Regions from separate parts of the Nocardia sp. NBC_00881 genome, predicted to be linked through region 2. Evidence: riboswitches for the same ligand, from Rfam matches in the RefSeq annotation. Region 2 holds a riboswitch; the other holds the start of a gene.

What was found. Region 2 has a riboswitch for S-adenosylmethionine ahead of OH799_RS29360 (PLP-dependent transferase). Riboswitches for the same ligand answer to the same signal wherever they lie in the genome.
Region 1: linked by a shared signal. The riboswitch ahead of OH799_RS34470 (DUF1684 domain-containing protein) and the one ahead of OH799_RS29360 (PLP-dependent transferase) in region 2 are both predicted to bind S-adenosylmethionine.

The regions. Positions count from the first base shown of each region.
Region 1 covers NZ_CP108798.1:8,091,086-8,098,335, forward strand. The annotation lists gene OH799_RS34445 (alpha-(1->6)-mannopyranosyltransferase A) at 1-251, opposite strand, end outside; gene crtI (phytoene desaturase family protein) at 315-1,898, opposite strand; gene OH799_RS34455 (polyprenyl synthetase family protein) at 2,022-3,155, opposite strand; gene OH799_RS34460 (methylenetetrahydrofolate reductase) at 3,342-4,343, shown strand; partial or broken gene OH799_RS34465 (LLM class flavin-dependent oxidoreductase) at 4,404-4,600, opposite strand; gene OH799_RS34470 (DUF1684 domain-containing protein) at 4,597-5,403, opposite strand; SAM riboswitch class I at 5,782-5,875, opposite strand; gene OH799_RS34475 (glycosyltransferase) at 6,339-7,250, opposite strand, start outside.
Region 2 covers NZ_CP108798.1:6,978,029-6,985,278, forward strand. The annotation lists gene OH799_RS29330 (error-prone DNA polymerase) at 1-1,643, shown strand, start outside; gene OH799_RS29335 (DUF4349 domain-containing protein) at 1,838-2,836, shown strand; gene OH799_RS29340 (DUF167 domain-containing protein) at 2,793-3,023, shown strand; gene OH799_RS29345 (tRNA (cytidine(34)-2'-O)-methyltransferase) at 3,064-3,528, opposite strand; gene OH799_RS29350 (DUF3017 domain-containing protein) at 3,862-4,176, shown strand; gene OH799_RS29355 (homoserine O-acetyltransferase) at 4,244-5,404, opposite strand; gene OH799_RS29360 (PLP-dependent transferase) at 5,401-5,796, opposite strand; SAM riboswitch class IV at 5,879-5,989, opposite strand; gene OH799_RS29365 (TetR/AcrR family transcriptional regulator) at 6,042-6,770, opposite strand; gene OH799_RS29370 (MFS transporter) at 6,899-7,250, shown strand, end outside.

The DNA.
Region 1 (7,250 bases), 1.1 Mb from region 2:
ACGGCCTCCAGCAGCGGGTCGCGTTTGCGGACGCTGCCCGCGCCGAACCCGCCGAAGGTGATCATGACGGCGCCGAAGAAGCCGAGCAGGGCGGCATGGCCTTCGGGGCTTCTGGCGAAGTCGGCGTAGGTGCGCATCCACCACAGGAAACCACGGGGGGTGGCCGATTCGCGGCGTGCCGAAGTGCTGGATGCGGGGCCGGTGGTGTCGGTGGAGGCGGCCTCTGCGGTGCGCGTTTCGGGGGATGCCATCTGGTGTCGGTCCCCCCGAGTGGTCGGCGGTCGCAACCGCGAGCGAATAGGTCGGCGCTTAGTTTACGGCGTCGCCCCGAACCCTATCCCGCTGGTGCGTGGGGTTTCGCTTCGAGCGCGTGAGATATCGCCGGAAATGCGGTTTGCCGCCAGTTTTCCGGACAACAGCGCGGTCGGCACACCGACGCCGGGGGTGGTGCCGCAACCGGCGATAACCACGTTGTCGCTGGAGCGGGGAAAATTACTCGGCCGAAATGGCCCGGTTTGCCGGAAAAGGTGTGCCGCGGAGAACGGAGTGCCGGCCAGCATCCCCTGATCGAGCCAAGTCCGCGGCGTGTCGAGATGGTCGACGGCGAAGTGCCCGGTGATGCCGTGGTATCCGCGTGCCTCGAGCACGGCGAGTAACTCGCGCAGGTAGGCGGGCCCGATCCGCACCCAGTCCAGCGGCGCCGCAGCCAGATTGGGGCACGGCGCGAGCAGGGAAAACGGCTCGTACCGTCCATCGCCCCGGTCGATGAACAGGCTCGGATCGGTCAACGCGGGCCGAGTGAGCAGCAGTGAGGGATCGCTCATCAGCGCGCCGCGGCCGCGGCGCCCGGTGATCTCGGCGAACGTGGCGTCCCAGGCTTGGCCGAACTCGATGGTGTGATGTGCTCGCACCGGCCAGGTCTCGGCGACCGCGGTGGGCACGGTTCCGTGCGCGACGACGGCGGAGGGTGCGGCGCGCAGCAAGCGTCTGCGCCGCACACCGAATCGTTCGATCGACCCGAGGTCGGCGGTGAGCACGAGCGCGTCGCAGTCGAAGGACCGTCCGTCGGCGGTGCGGGCGCGCCGGGCTCTACGGCCCGCGTAGTCGATCCCGACCACTTCGGCGCCGAGCTCCAGAGTTCCGCCCGCGTCGGTGAACGCCTGGGCCATCGCCGCGGCGATCGCCCGCATGCCGCCCTCGGGGAAGTAGACGCCCAGCGAGGTGTCCATGTGCGGTATCGCGCCGTACACGGCGAGCGCGTCGGCGGGCGGCATGCCCGCGTACAGCGCCTGGAAGGTGAACAGGCGCGCCAGCCGCGGGTCGCTCAGGAACCGGTGCACCCGGGAGCCGAGCCTGCCGAATCCGCCGAGCCGCACCAATTCGACCAGGGCGCGGCGCTTTTCGGATTTGCGAACCAAGTCCAGCGGCGAGTCGAAGTTGGTGTCCATGAACTCGGTGAACTCGGCCGCGTAGATGCGGGCCAGCCAGTCGCGCAGGCGCCGGTAACCGCTCGCCTCGGCAGGGCCGCAGGTGCGTTCGACCTCCGCGGCCATCGCGTCCGCGTCGGCGAACACCCGGATGTCGGCGCCGTCGGCGAACCTGGCGTGATAACTGGGCGTCAGCCGATGGATGCGCAGCGCGGGGACACAGGTCTCCGGGCTCCGGTCGACCGCGGCGAGCGCGTCGGTGATCAGCTCGGGCAGCGTCAACACGGTGGCGCCGGAGTCGATGTCGTAGTCCGCGCTCCGGTAGCGCCCGACCCGGCCCCCAGGATGGTCGGCCCGCTCGAGTAGCGTGACCGTGCGCCCGGAGCCGGTCAGGTACAGCGCGGCGGACAGCCCCGCCAACCCGGCGCCGACGACGACCACACGATCGGTCGGCCCCGCAACGGTCTTCACCCGGCTCTCCTTGTCATCGCCGCGGCGCGCGGGCCGCCGCCGCTCATGTCTCCACCTCGCTGGCGCTCGGCTGCGCCATGACCGAGAACTCGGCTGTGTTCATTGTTCGCTCGCTGCGCTCGCTCATGCGGCGCGCTTGGTTGCTGCCAGCGCCATCGCGCGCAACCGTTCTTTCGCGGCGGGAGTCGCGGTGCTGGTCTCTATGGCGGCCAGGCCGCTTTCGGTGAGTTCGGCGATCCGGCGCTCCACTTTGTCGACCGCGCCGAGTTCGGTGAGCACCGCGCGTAGGCGCTGCACGTCGTCCGCGCTCAGGTCGGTGCCGATGCTGGTGCGCAGCAGCTCGCCCGCGGCCGGGTCGGTGGCGTCGGCGCGGCGCAGCGCTTCGGCCAGCAGCACGGTCCGCTTGCCTTCCCGCAGGTCGTCGCCGGAGGGCTTGCCGGTCACCGCCGGGTCGCCGAACACGCCGAGCAGGTCATCGCGCAACTGGAAGGCGATGCCGATATCGGTGCCGAACGTACGATACGCCTCGACCAGGCCCTGATCGGCGTCGGCGATGGCGGCGCCGAGGTGCAGCGGGCGTTCGACGGTGTAGGCGGCGGTCTTGTACCGATTGATCCGCAAGGCGGCCGCCACCGATTCGTCGGCGCCCGCCTCACCGTGGATGTCCAGCAGCTGACCGCCGAGCACCTCGGTGCGCATGCATGCCCAGACCGGCGCGAACCTGGCGATGGCCGCCGGGTCGAGGCCGGAGGCCTGCACCATGTCGTCGGCCCAGGCCAGCGCCAGGTCACCGATCAGGATGGCCACGCCGGCGCCGAAGTGCGCCGAGTCGCCCGTCCACCCGTGCTTGTGGTGGCGCTGCTCGAAGTCGACGTGCACGGTCGGGAAGCGCCGGCGAGTGTGGGAGGAGTCGATGATGTCGTCGTGCACCAACGCGCAGGCCTGCACCAGTTCCAGCGCCGAGCACACGGTGAGCACCGCCGTCGCCTCGGGGCCATTTGAAGCGCCGCCCGCGCCGAGCCACCCGGTCCACGCGAACGCCGGCCTCGTGCGCTTTCCGCCGCGCAGCACGAACAGCTGAAGCGCATCGACGGCATCGACGAAGACCGGTCCTAGTCGCTCGATTATCTCGCGGCGAGTCAGGAAGAACGCGGTCAGGGCGCTTTCCACGGCGGAGACGAAGGCAGGCGTGCCCGGCTGCGGCACACCGGCATGCGGCGTCTGGGTACCGATTCCGGCAGACAGGGGGGCCTCCAAGGTCGTGCGGTGGTGGCCGCGCGGGAGCGCGGTTCACGGGTGTCGGCGGCGCGAGTGATTCGAGGCCGAGCGGGGGATGGTCGCGCGTTTCGCTCGACGTGGCGAACGTGCTGCCTGGTCCGAAGAATACGCGGGGCGCCCGAATGACCTGACGGCGCTGCCGCCGGTCACCTCTACACTGGACCGGTGACTTTCGACAACGTGCGGGGAAGCTCGACCCCTGGCCGGCCGTCCCGGACGCACCCGAACGTCTCTGGAACACCGTCGGTTGTGCAGAGTCTGCGGGACCACGCGGGGAGCGCGGTGCCGTTCTCTGTGGAGTTCAATCCGCCCCGGGACGCCGCCGCCGAGGCGCGGTTGTGGCGTGCCGTGCGCCAGTTCGAGTGCATGCACCCCGCGTTCGTGTCGATGACCTACGGTGCGGGCGGTTCCACCCGTGACCGCACCGTGCGCATCACAGGAGAGCTCGCGCAGGAGACCACCCTGCTGCCGGTCGCGCACCTGACCGCGGTGGAGCACAGCGTCGCCGAGCTGCGTTCGCTGGTCGGCGCGTACGCCGACTCCGGGATTCGCAACATCCTGGTGTTGCGCGGCGACCCGCCAGGCGATCCGCTCGGCGAGTGGCACAAGCATCCCGACGGCGTTTCCTACGCAGAAGAGCTGGTGCGCATCGTGCGCGACCTAGGTGACTTCCACGTCGGCGTCGCGTCGTTCCCGCAGGGCCACCACCGCTCGCCCGACCTGGCAACCGACACCACGTTCCTGGCCGCGAAACTGCGTGCGGGCGCGGAGTATTCGATCACGCAGATGTTCTTCGACGTCGAGCACTACCTGCGCTTGCGCGACCGGGTCGCGGCGTTCGACCCGGTCGAGGGCGCCAAGCCGATCATCCCCGAGCTGATGCCGATCACCTCGCTGCGCACCGTGCAGCGTGCCGAAGAACTATGCGGCAGGCCGCTGCCCGCCGCCGTCCTGGAGCGGTTGCGCAAGGCAGCGGGCGACGGCTCCGAGGAGAACGCCGCCGCGGTGCGCTCCGCCGGCATCGAGATCGCCACCGAGATGGGGCAGCGGCTGATCGACGAAGGCGCGCCCTGTCTGCACTTCATCACCCTCAACTTCGCCAAGGCGACCAGCGAGGTGCTCACCAATCTCGGCTACGGCGTCACCGCCGCACCGATCAGCGCCTGAGTCCTCGCTTCCGGCGGCGTGGCCGCCCGAATCCGGGCCCAGCGCGACGAAAGCCGGTGCGGCCGCCGCGCCCAGACCGATGAGCGTGATCGACGACGATCCGCCACCGAGACGAAGTGATGCTCGTCGAGCCAGTATCGGTGGTAGCCCCATCGTTCGGCGTGCCGCGCCAGCTCGATCGCGTTGCGCAGCGCCTGCTGCGGTGTCGATCACGCGCTGATCGGGGACGGGTCGAGGACTGATAGCGGAACGGTCATGCGGCCCGCCCCTGCGTCGGGTCCTGTTCACCCGCCTCGATGGCCACCCGCAGCCGGTTCTGCGCTGGCGCTACCGGGCAGGTCGCGAAATCGGTGAAAGCGCACGGCAGGTTCGCCGCCCTGTTGAAGTCGAGCGACACCGTGCCGTCCACCTCTGGTGCGCCCACGGCCAGTGAGCGTGCCACGGGGTAGGTGGTGACACCACTGGTGGCGTCGGTGAACAGCAGCCGCAGGTTGTCCGGGGTGCCGAACGCGACAGCCCGCTCGGTGACCTCGCCGACGGTGAATTCGATGGTGCCCGAGGCGATGTGGTAGTGCTCCAGCCCGTCGACCACCGCGCCGGTGGTCACTGTCTGCTGTTCGTCGAACGGCGTGAACCGGCCGGACACCACCCAACGTGGATTGGGCGCGTAGGTCGGGATGCCGTCGAAGCCGAGCAGATCCGGCGCTGCCGGATCGTGTACACGGACGGCGTAGCGGCCGGTCCGGCGGATCACCTCGAGCACCCGGTCCTCATGCAGCACAGAAACTCCCGGCGCACCCTCGGCGGGCCGGACGATCTGCACACCCGCGATGCCGCGGCCGTCGTACTCCAGTCGGTCGGCGGGCTGTGCGGTGATGAAGACTTTGTCGTCGGTGACCCACCAGGTGCCCGGCACGTCCGGCAGCCGCTCGGGCCGGTCGGTGAGCCAGTGCAGTCCGGTCAGACTGAGAATGCCGACCGGATCGCGCAGCTGGTCCTCGCGTGCGTGGTGCCAGCGCGCCCACTCGATCTCGAAAACGCTGGTGATGCTGGTGGTCATGACGCTCGGGCTCCTTCGTGGGCGGTGGTGCGATGGTGGGTATGGCGCAGGCTGGGTGGTCGCACGAGGTGACTCCCTCGGCGTGTGAGTCGTCGCGCTGGCGCTTCGGAGGGCGTTCTCGAGCGCGTGCTGGGTCCGGACCGCCTAGCCCGGCTTCGCCGGGGGCGGCATCCGGTGTGGCGAACGCACTCATGACGGAGTCCTTCTGGGGGAACGAAAAGACAGCGCCGGGAGCGGCGGTCGCATCACCCGGCCAGCGACGGGTGCACGGGCTGACTGCGGGAGGATCAGCTACGACAGCTCGCGGAGGTGACTGTGCACTGGTCGATGTGGCGACGGCCCCAGTGCTGGCCGTGGGCAGGGATGATCACTTCAATTCCTCCATCGATCCCGGCGGAAGCACCCGCACCCGGTGACCGGGGGGTTGCTGCGACGTCGATGAGCCAGGTCTCTCGGTCGCTCTGGATGGTTGATGCCGACCCTCGGTCAGCCGATCCCAGGGTCGAGTCGAATTATCATGCCCAGTAAGTTGGCTCTGGAACAAGAGAAGTAATCACCGTGAACGTAGACCTTGCTGCTCGCGGATTCATCGGATCTTTGTAGTAGCCAGATGTGCGCTGATGCCAGGGGTGAACATCTCCGTCGCGTAAGCCCGGGGAACGGGTCGCCGAATGTCATGAGTCCGATGCAGCATACGGCCTTTGCCGGTGGTGGGAGACCACGGCCGCGCGCGTGCGACATCGGCCTGTACCGGTTACTCGACCGCGGCGGCGTTCTGCCTCGACAGCACTCCTTCTACGTCGCCCGACGGTGGCGGGAGCCCCTTTGCCAGGTACCGCTTCTTCCCGCCGACGGTCGGCGTCACCGCAGTCCCGTGACCGTCCGGCCGCGCGGAACGCGTCCTCCGCCGCGGGGTGTGCTTTCGGCGGGGCCCGCTACCCGGTCGCCGATCCGAGTGGGCGGCCTTTCCAGCGCAAAATGCCCTGGCGGCGGGCGCGGCGCGAGCGCGCCCACAGCAGAAGATACGCCCCGATCGAGAGCGGATGCGCTAGGGCGGCAACGACGTCCGTGCCCGAGAGCGGGCCGCCGGTCTCCGTGGAACGGGCAAGCAGCCTGCTCGTGACGGCGGCGAGATAGCCGAGCAAGCCCATGCGGCGGACCGCGCCTTTGCCGAGCATCGCGGCCGCCGGTGGCACCCAATAGGTCACGGCGGCGAGTAGTGCCACCGCCGCCCCGCCGGGAACGGTGCCGCCATAGGCCGACCACAGCCAGCGGGTGTAGCCCGCGTCGAGTTCGGCCGCGCCTCGGTACATCCTGGTTCGCGCCATCGGCCCCGCGGCCACCACTGCGGTGGAATGCTCGGCCCGGCGCAGAATCCGGGCGAGATCGAGGTCTTCGGTCACAGCCGCGGCCACCGCCGCGTGCCCCCCGATGGCGCGGTAAGCGGCGTTGTCGAACACCAGGAACTGGCCGCAGGCCACCGCCGTGGACGGACGCGGGCTGCGATTGGCGGCGGCGATGGGCAGCGTCGTGGCCCAGGACCAGCACAGCAGCGGTTGCACCACAGCTTCGGCCACCGACCCGGCCAGCTGCAGCGGCCAAGGCGACACCAAGCCGACATGCCGCCTGCGCAATTCGCCGACCGCCGCCGCGATGGCGGCGGGCGCGAGGCGCACATCGGCGTCCAGGAAGACCAGCACCGGCGTGTGCACCTCCTCGGCCAGCCGGGCGCATGCGGCGGCCTTGCCGGTCCAGGCGGGTGAGGGTTCCGACTCGGTGCGCAGCAGGGTGAATCGCGGGTCGCCGCCGATCGCCGCGCTCGCGGCAGCGGAGGTGTCGTCGCTCGA
Region 2 (7,250 bases):
TGGGCATCCACTCCGGCGGCATGGTGATCTGCGACCGGCCGATCGCCGACGTCTGCCCGGTGGAGTGGGCGCGCATGCCCGGCCGCAGCGTATTGCAATGGGACAAGGACGATTGCGCCGCCATCGATCTGGTGAAGTTCGACCTGCTCGGACTCGGCATGCTTTCCGCGCTGCACTACATGATCGACATGGTGCGCGAGCACAAGGGCGAGACCGTCGAGCTGCACACGTTGGATCTGGCCGAACCCGCCGTCTACGAGATGCTGACGCGCGCGGACTCGGTAGGCGTCTTCCAAGTCGAGTCGCGGGCGCAGATGGCCACGTTGCCCCGGCTGAAACCACGGAGCTTCTACGACTTGGTGGTCGAGGTGGCGCTGATCCGCCCCGGCCCCATCCAGGGCGGTTCGGTGCACCCCTACATCCGGCGTCGCAACGGGGCGGAGGAGATTGTCTACGACCATCCCGCGCTGCGGAATTCGCTGGAACGCACTCTCGGTGTTCCGCTGTTTCAGGAACAACTCATGCAGATGGCCGTCGATGCCGCCGGGTTCACCGCCGTCGAAGCCGATCAGCTGCGCCGCGCCATGGGCTCGAAGCGGTCCCCGGAACGCATGGACCGCCTGAAGGAACGGCTCTACCAGGGCATGCGCGAGCGGCACGGCATCACCGGCGAAGTCGCCGACCGCATCTACGAGAAGCTCTACGCTTTCGCGAATTTCGGTTTTCCGGAAAGTCATTCGCAGAGCTTCGCCTCGATCGTGTTCTACTCGGCCTGGTTCAAGCTGCATCACCCCGCCGCCTTCTGCGCGGGTCTGCTGCGTGCTCAGCCGATGGGCTTCTACTCGCCACAGTCCCTGGTCGCCGACGCCCGCAGGCACGGCGTCGCGGTGCACGGCCCCGACATCAACGCCAGCCGCGCCGAACCCACCCTCGAAGCGAAGGGCACCGAGGTGCGCCTCGGCCTCGCTGCCGTCCGCCATATCGGCGCCGACCTCGCCGAACGCATCGTCGTTGCCAGGGGCGAGCGGCCCTACACCTCCTTCCTCGACCTGACCGGACGGGTGGAACTCACGGTCGCCCAAGCGGAATCCCTCGCTACGGCCGGTGCGCTCGGCAACCTCGGCAGTACGCGCCGGGAAGCCCTGTGGGCGGCGGGCGCCGCCGCCGGTGAACGTCCGGACCGGCTGCCCGGCACCGGTGCGGCCACCACCGCGCCCGCTCTGCCCGGTATGAGCGATGTGGAAATGGCCGCCGCCGACGTCTGGGCCACGGGTGTCTCCCCGGACAGCTATCCGACCCAGTTCCTGCGCCCTCGGCTCGACGCCCTCGGCGTCACACCGGCTTCCGGCCTGCTCGACGTCCCCGACGGCTCGCGCGTCCTGGTGGGCGGCGCGGTGACGCACCGGCAGCGCCCCGCCACCGCCGAGGGGGTTACCTTCCTCAACCTGGAGGACGAAACCGGGATGGTGAACATCGTCTGCTCGGTGGGTCTGTGGAGCCGCTACCGCCGTCTCGCCCAGGGCGCTCCCGCCCTGCTCATCCGCGGCCGGGTGCAAAATGCCGAGGGTGCGGTCAGCGTTGTCGCCGAACACCTGCAGCGTTTGGATCTGCGGATGGAGTCGAGATCGCGCGACTTCCGCTGATCCGAGAGATGGGCGCGCAGATCCCCGGATCTTCTGTAGGGCAAGCGCCAGTCCGAGGCCAACGTCACCAGCGCCATCCATCCGACGTCGGATAGGTGTCGGCATGGGAGGACGTCAATAGAGAAGTGCTGGAAGTGTTCTGGAGAAGGCTTATTCGTGCTGTTCGCGCCGGGTAAGCGGCTACTGTGCGATAAATGAGGAAGCTTGCTGTGCTCTGCGTCGCTGTGCTGGGTTTGACTGTGCTCGCCGGGTGCGGTGATGACGACGAGAAGTCTGTGCCTGGCCGATCGTCGACGCTGGCCACCGGGCCGGCTCCCGCGATGGTTCCTCCCGGGCTACGGGAAAAAGCGCCGCCGAAGCGGGACGACAACTCCCGCGGAGAAACGGTTTCCGTGCGCAAGGAGGTCGTCACCGGCAGTGTCGAGATCACTGCTGACGCGCCCGTCGCCGCGGCGGGCACGATCGCCGATCGGGTGCGCGAGGTAGGCGGCCGGATCGACAGCCGCACCGAGCAGCCCGGCACCGACGACGAGCCGAGCGCCACGCTCACCGTCCGGGTACCCGCCGACAAGACCGACACGTTCATCGATGCCCTCGGCGGCGTCGGGCGCGTTACCCGGGTCAGCACCAATCGGGACGACGTCACCATGCAGTGGGAGGACCTGGACGCCAGGATCAAGGCGCTACAGGCTTCGGTCGACCGGCTGCGCGCGCTTATCGCGGGCGCCACCAACACCGCCGACCTGCTCAATGCGGAGCAGGCGATGACCAGCCGACAGGGTGAGCTCGACAGCCTCACGGCGCAGAAGCGGCATCTCGACGATCAGGTCGCCCTGTCCACGCTGACCATCGATATCACCACCGGAGACAAGAAATCCGACGACGACGCCGACAACTTCTGGGACGGCATCGTCTCCGGCTGGAACTCGCTGGTGAACTGGCTCGAGGACGCGGTCGTGTTCACCGGCAAGGCCATACCGTGGCTCGGCTTCCTGTTGGTGATCGCCGCCCTGGTGTGGGGCATCGCCCGGCTGGTGCCGCGGCGTAGGAAAGCCGTGCGTGGAGGGGGAGAATCGGCACCGGCTCCCGTGGAGCCTTCGACCAGCGCCGAACCCTCGCGAGGCGCGGATACCAGCGCAGGAGACAAGGGTGACGACGGTAGTAAGGGCGACGATCAAGCCGAACAGTCGTAAGGGTCCGCTGGTGGAAACCTTCGACGACGGGAGCCTGCAACTGTACGTGCGGGCTCCCGCTGTCGAAGGCAAGGCCAACAAGGCCGCGATCGAGCTGATCGCCGAGCACTACGGGGTGCCCAAGTCCGCGGTCCGGCTGGCGGCGGGCGCCGCGTCGCGTTTCAAACGGTTCGAGATCAACGTCTGATCCGCGGTGTCGTTGACGGACAATGCTTTCCATCCGTCGTCTAGACTCCGCCGGGGAACCCCAGCTGGCGCCACGCCTCGTACACCGTCACCGCCGCCGCGTTCGAGAGGTTCATCGAGCGGCGTCCCGGCAGCATCGGGATGCGCAGCAGATCGGTGACGCGCGGATCGGTGAGCACCGCCTCGGGCAGGCCGGTGGGTTCGGTCCCGAACAGCAGCACGTCGTTCTCGCGGTACGTCACGTCGGTGAACCTGGTGGTGGCCTGCGTGGTGAACGCATAAACCCGCTTCGGGCGCAGCGCTTCCCACGCCGCCGCCAAATCGGAGTGCACCGTCACCGACGCCAGATCGTGGTAATCCAACCCGGCCCGCCGCAACTTCGGCTCGGACAGATCGAACCCCAGCGGCTCGATCAGATGAAGATGGCACCCGGTCCCCGCGACCAATCGAATCGCGTTCCCGGTATTCGGCGGGATGCACGGCTCATGGAACATCAGATGGAACACAGGGCCAGTTAATCAGGTGCCGGTGCAGCTGAGTCGAGGCCCCGGCGGCAGGCTCGAGCTGCCGCCGGGCCGTGGTAGCTGCCGAGCACCGCTCGGAATAGTGTGTGCGGCTCAGCCGCAGCTGCCCGTGCTGGGCTGGCCGGTCACGTCGGCGGTGATGACGTTCGTCGTCGACGCATAGTCGTGATTCCCGGTGGGGCATTCCTAGGCGCATGCACAACGCATGTGTATCTGTCCGTTCGGGATGGCGAAGGATGTGGCGTTGTTCCTGATGCCTGTCAGCGGAGCGGGGTGGGTGCGTCTGCAAGAATCGGAGGCGTGACCGACGCTGACATGCCCACCGCCGAACACCGGTCCGGCAGCCGCAGCCTGGGTGCGCAGTTCCTGCGCTGCCATCTGCCGATGGTCGTCGTCACAGTGGTGATTGTGGTGGCCGTGGTGTTCGTCGCCTCCGACCGGTGGCGACGTGGGGCGTTGTTCTTCGGCGGTGCGACGCTGCTGGCCGCGGCGTTCCGCCTGTGCCTGCCGACGGCGCGGGTCGGTCTGCTCGCGGTGCGCAGCAAGCCGTTCGACGTGGGTGCGCTCACCCTGCTCGGCTCGAGCATCGTGTTCCTCGCGGTCACGATCAACACGATGGGTGTCGGCTAGCGCACGATGTTTCGTGTCGGTGGCGGCTGACATTCAGGCGTACAAGCCCCGCCCGGAGGTTCGCGGCTCAGCGTCCGGACCGCAGGCCGATCCGCGCCAACCGCATGGTCTCGGTCAGCAGCTTCGAGACCGCGGCCGCCTCGGTGAGGAAACCGTCGTGCCCGTCGCGCGAGTGCACGACCTCCAGCCCGTCGCAGCCGGGTAGCAGATCAGCCAGCTCCTGCTGGGTCCAGAGCGGGTAGAGCCGATCGGAATCGACGCCACCGACCACGCAGGGCACCGGCGTGGACGCGAGCGCCGCCGCGACACCGCCGCGCTCGCGCCCGACGTCGTGGCGGTTCATCGCCTCGGTCAGCAGCACGTACGTGGCGGGATCGAAGCGCTTGCACAGCTTCTCGGCCTGGTGGTCCAGGTAGCTCTGCACCGCATAGCGGCCGCCGCGCAACGGATCCTCGTCGCCCTGGGGCTTGTTCTGGAACCGGTGGTCGAGCTCGGACTCGGTGCGGTAGGTCAGGTGCGCGATGCGCCGGGCGATGCCCATGCCGGCCATCGGGGCGCGGCCGGTGTCGTGATAGTCGCCACCCTGCCAGTCGGGGTCGGCTTTGATCGCCGCGATCTGCGTGGTCTGAGTGCCGATCTGGTCGGCGGTGGCGCGCGCGCCGACCGCGAGCACCAGCGCGGAGGCGACCCGTTCCGGCGCGCCGACCATCCACTCCAGCACCCGCATGCCGCCCATCGACCCGCCGACGACGGCGGCGAGCCGCCGGATGCCGAGCAGGTCCATCAATGCCGCCTCCGCGGTTACCTGGTCTCGGATGGAGATCTCCGGAAACCGTGCGCCCCAAGGCTTTCCGTCCGGATCGCGGGTGGACGGGCCAGTGCTGCCCATGCAGCCGCCGAGCACGTTCGTCGCGATCACGCACCATTCGTCGGTGTCCAGCGGCGCGCCGGGACCGACCATCCCGTCCCACCAGCCCGGCAGCGGGTGGATGTCATCGGCCCTGCCGACGACGTGCGAGTCGCCGGTCAGCGCGTGTTCGACAAGCACGACATTGTCCAGCGCGGGGGAGAGCTCACCCCAGCGCTGCACCGCCAAGTGGACGTCCGGCACGACCGCGCCGCTCTCCAGGAGCGCATCCCCGATGGCGATGATGCCGAGCCGCCCGTCTGGAGGCGGCTGTACCACGCCGGACGAACAGGCGATATTCGGTTCGATACGCACGGTCACGCCGCAGCCGCCGCGAAACCGGCGCGAGGGTCGGTGTCGGAATCTCGGATACCAACTGTCGGGCGGACCAGGCGGTGGATAGCTCCGGAGGCCGATCTCTCGTCGGGTGCCAGGTGAGAATGCGTCCTCGACGCGGGGTCCATCACGAGAGAACGCACATCCCCGATGTTAGCCACAAGGCTCTGCGGGGCCGATCCGTCGACGAACTTCTTGCCCGCGCCGACGCCGCCGCGCGGCGCGAACGCGGCGACCGTGCCATTCGGGACCAGTCGCTGCGTGTGCGGGCGAGCGCTCGTCATGCCGGAACGAACCTGTCCGAGCTGGATCTGCTCAGTGCCGAACGGCACCTGCGCCAGGTAGTTTCCGGTCGCGGGCGCGGTGAAATCACTCATGGTTTTGCTCCAAAGCAGGTGTTCGCCGGTACTGAAGGGTTATCCCGGTATGTGTGAACAACAACACATTTCGGCGACCTCCTGTGCGCGCTTGCTCCCGACTTTCGGGAGCCAGGTCATCACCCGGAGCACCCCGCCGCAGCTGGAGGGTTGCCGGCCAGCGAGCCGGGGCTTGGCGCTGGCACTCATGACCTTTTCGGCATCATAGCTGGCAGGCGGTCAGCCTTAGAAATCTTCCGGCGAACTCACTGGCCATCGCTGGTTCGCGCGACGCAGCAGGTGCGTACGAACTCGTCGAAGGTGGCGATGAACGCGGCGCGTCCTGCCGCGGCCGCGGCCGCGGTCGCAAGGTCGTCCTGAACGAACGCCTCGCCTGAGCACTCCATGCCGACGTGGCCGATCAGCTGCCAGGTTCCGACGATCAGGCGCACCGCGGGTGAGTCGGGTTCGGTGCCGAGCCGCTCGGCCACCACGGCCGCGATCGCGGCGGTCTTGTCGTCGGCCTGTTCGAGGCTGCGCGCGCTGACCGACGGGTTGCTGCGCAGAATCCGCTGCATCTGCTGGAACTGCCGGAACGAGATCGGTCCCGTGTTGCCTTCGTCGGCAGCCTGGCCCACCACGTGCAAGAACGCCTCGCGCAGCGACTCGAGTTCGTTGCCTGCGACCGGAAGGTCGCGCAGAGTCTCGGCGACGGCGAGCCCGAAGTCCTTCACCGGGCCGAGGACGATGTCCTCTTTGCTGTCGAAGTAGCGGTTGATCGTTCGCGGCGAGACATCGGCGGCGTTGGCGATCTGCTCGACCGTTGTCGCGTCGAAGCCCTGGGTGTCACACAGGTCGAGGCCGGCCTCGATGATGCGCAGCCTGGTCTGCTGCTTCTTGCGTTCGCGCAGGCCGGGCTGCCCCGGGTTCGCTGGTGGGCTCGCGGAGGTGTCCGCCGCTGCGCTCGCGCCGATCGGCGCTGATGACTCGAGCATGTGCACATCGTATCGCGATCTGACAGTTTCATGTCTAGAACGGCCAAATGTCGGATTGCGACATTTTTCTCTTGACGACAAATGTCGCTAAATGACAGGATGGCTCCACTACTTCGACCAACGAGGAGATGACGGTGACCGAGACTGCGAAAGCGGTAGACGTTCCGGAAAGACAGGGCAGTTCGGCGCGCTGGCTTGCGCTGGGGGTGATCGCATTAGCCCAGCTCATGGTGGTTCTGGACGCCACGATCGTGACCATCTCGCTGCCGTTCGCCCAGCGCGATCTCGATATCAGTGACGGCAACCGGCAATGGATGCTCACGGCCTACACGCTGATCTTCGGCGGCCTGCTGCTGCTGGGCGGTCGGCTGGCCGATTACCTGGGGCGGCGCCGGATCTTCCTCATCGGGCTGGTCGGCTTCGCAGGGGCCTCCGCTCTGGCCGGTCTCGCGCAGAATGGCGCCGAGATGTTTGCCGGGC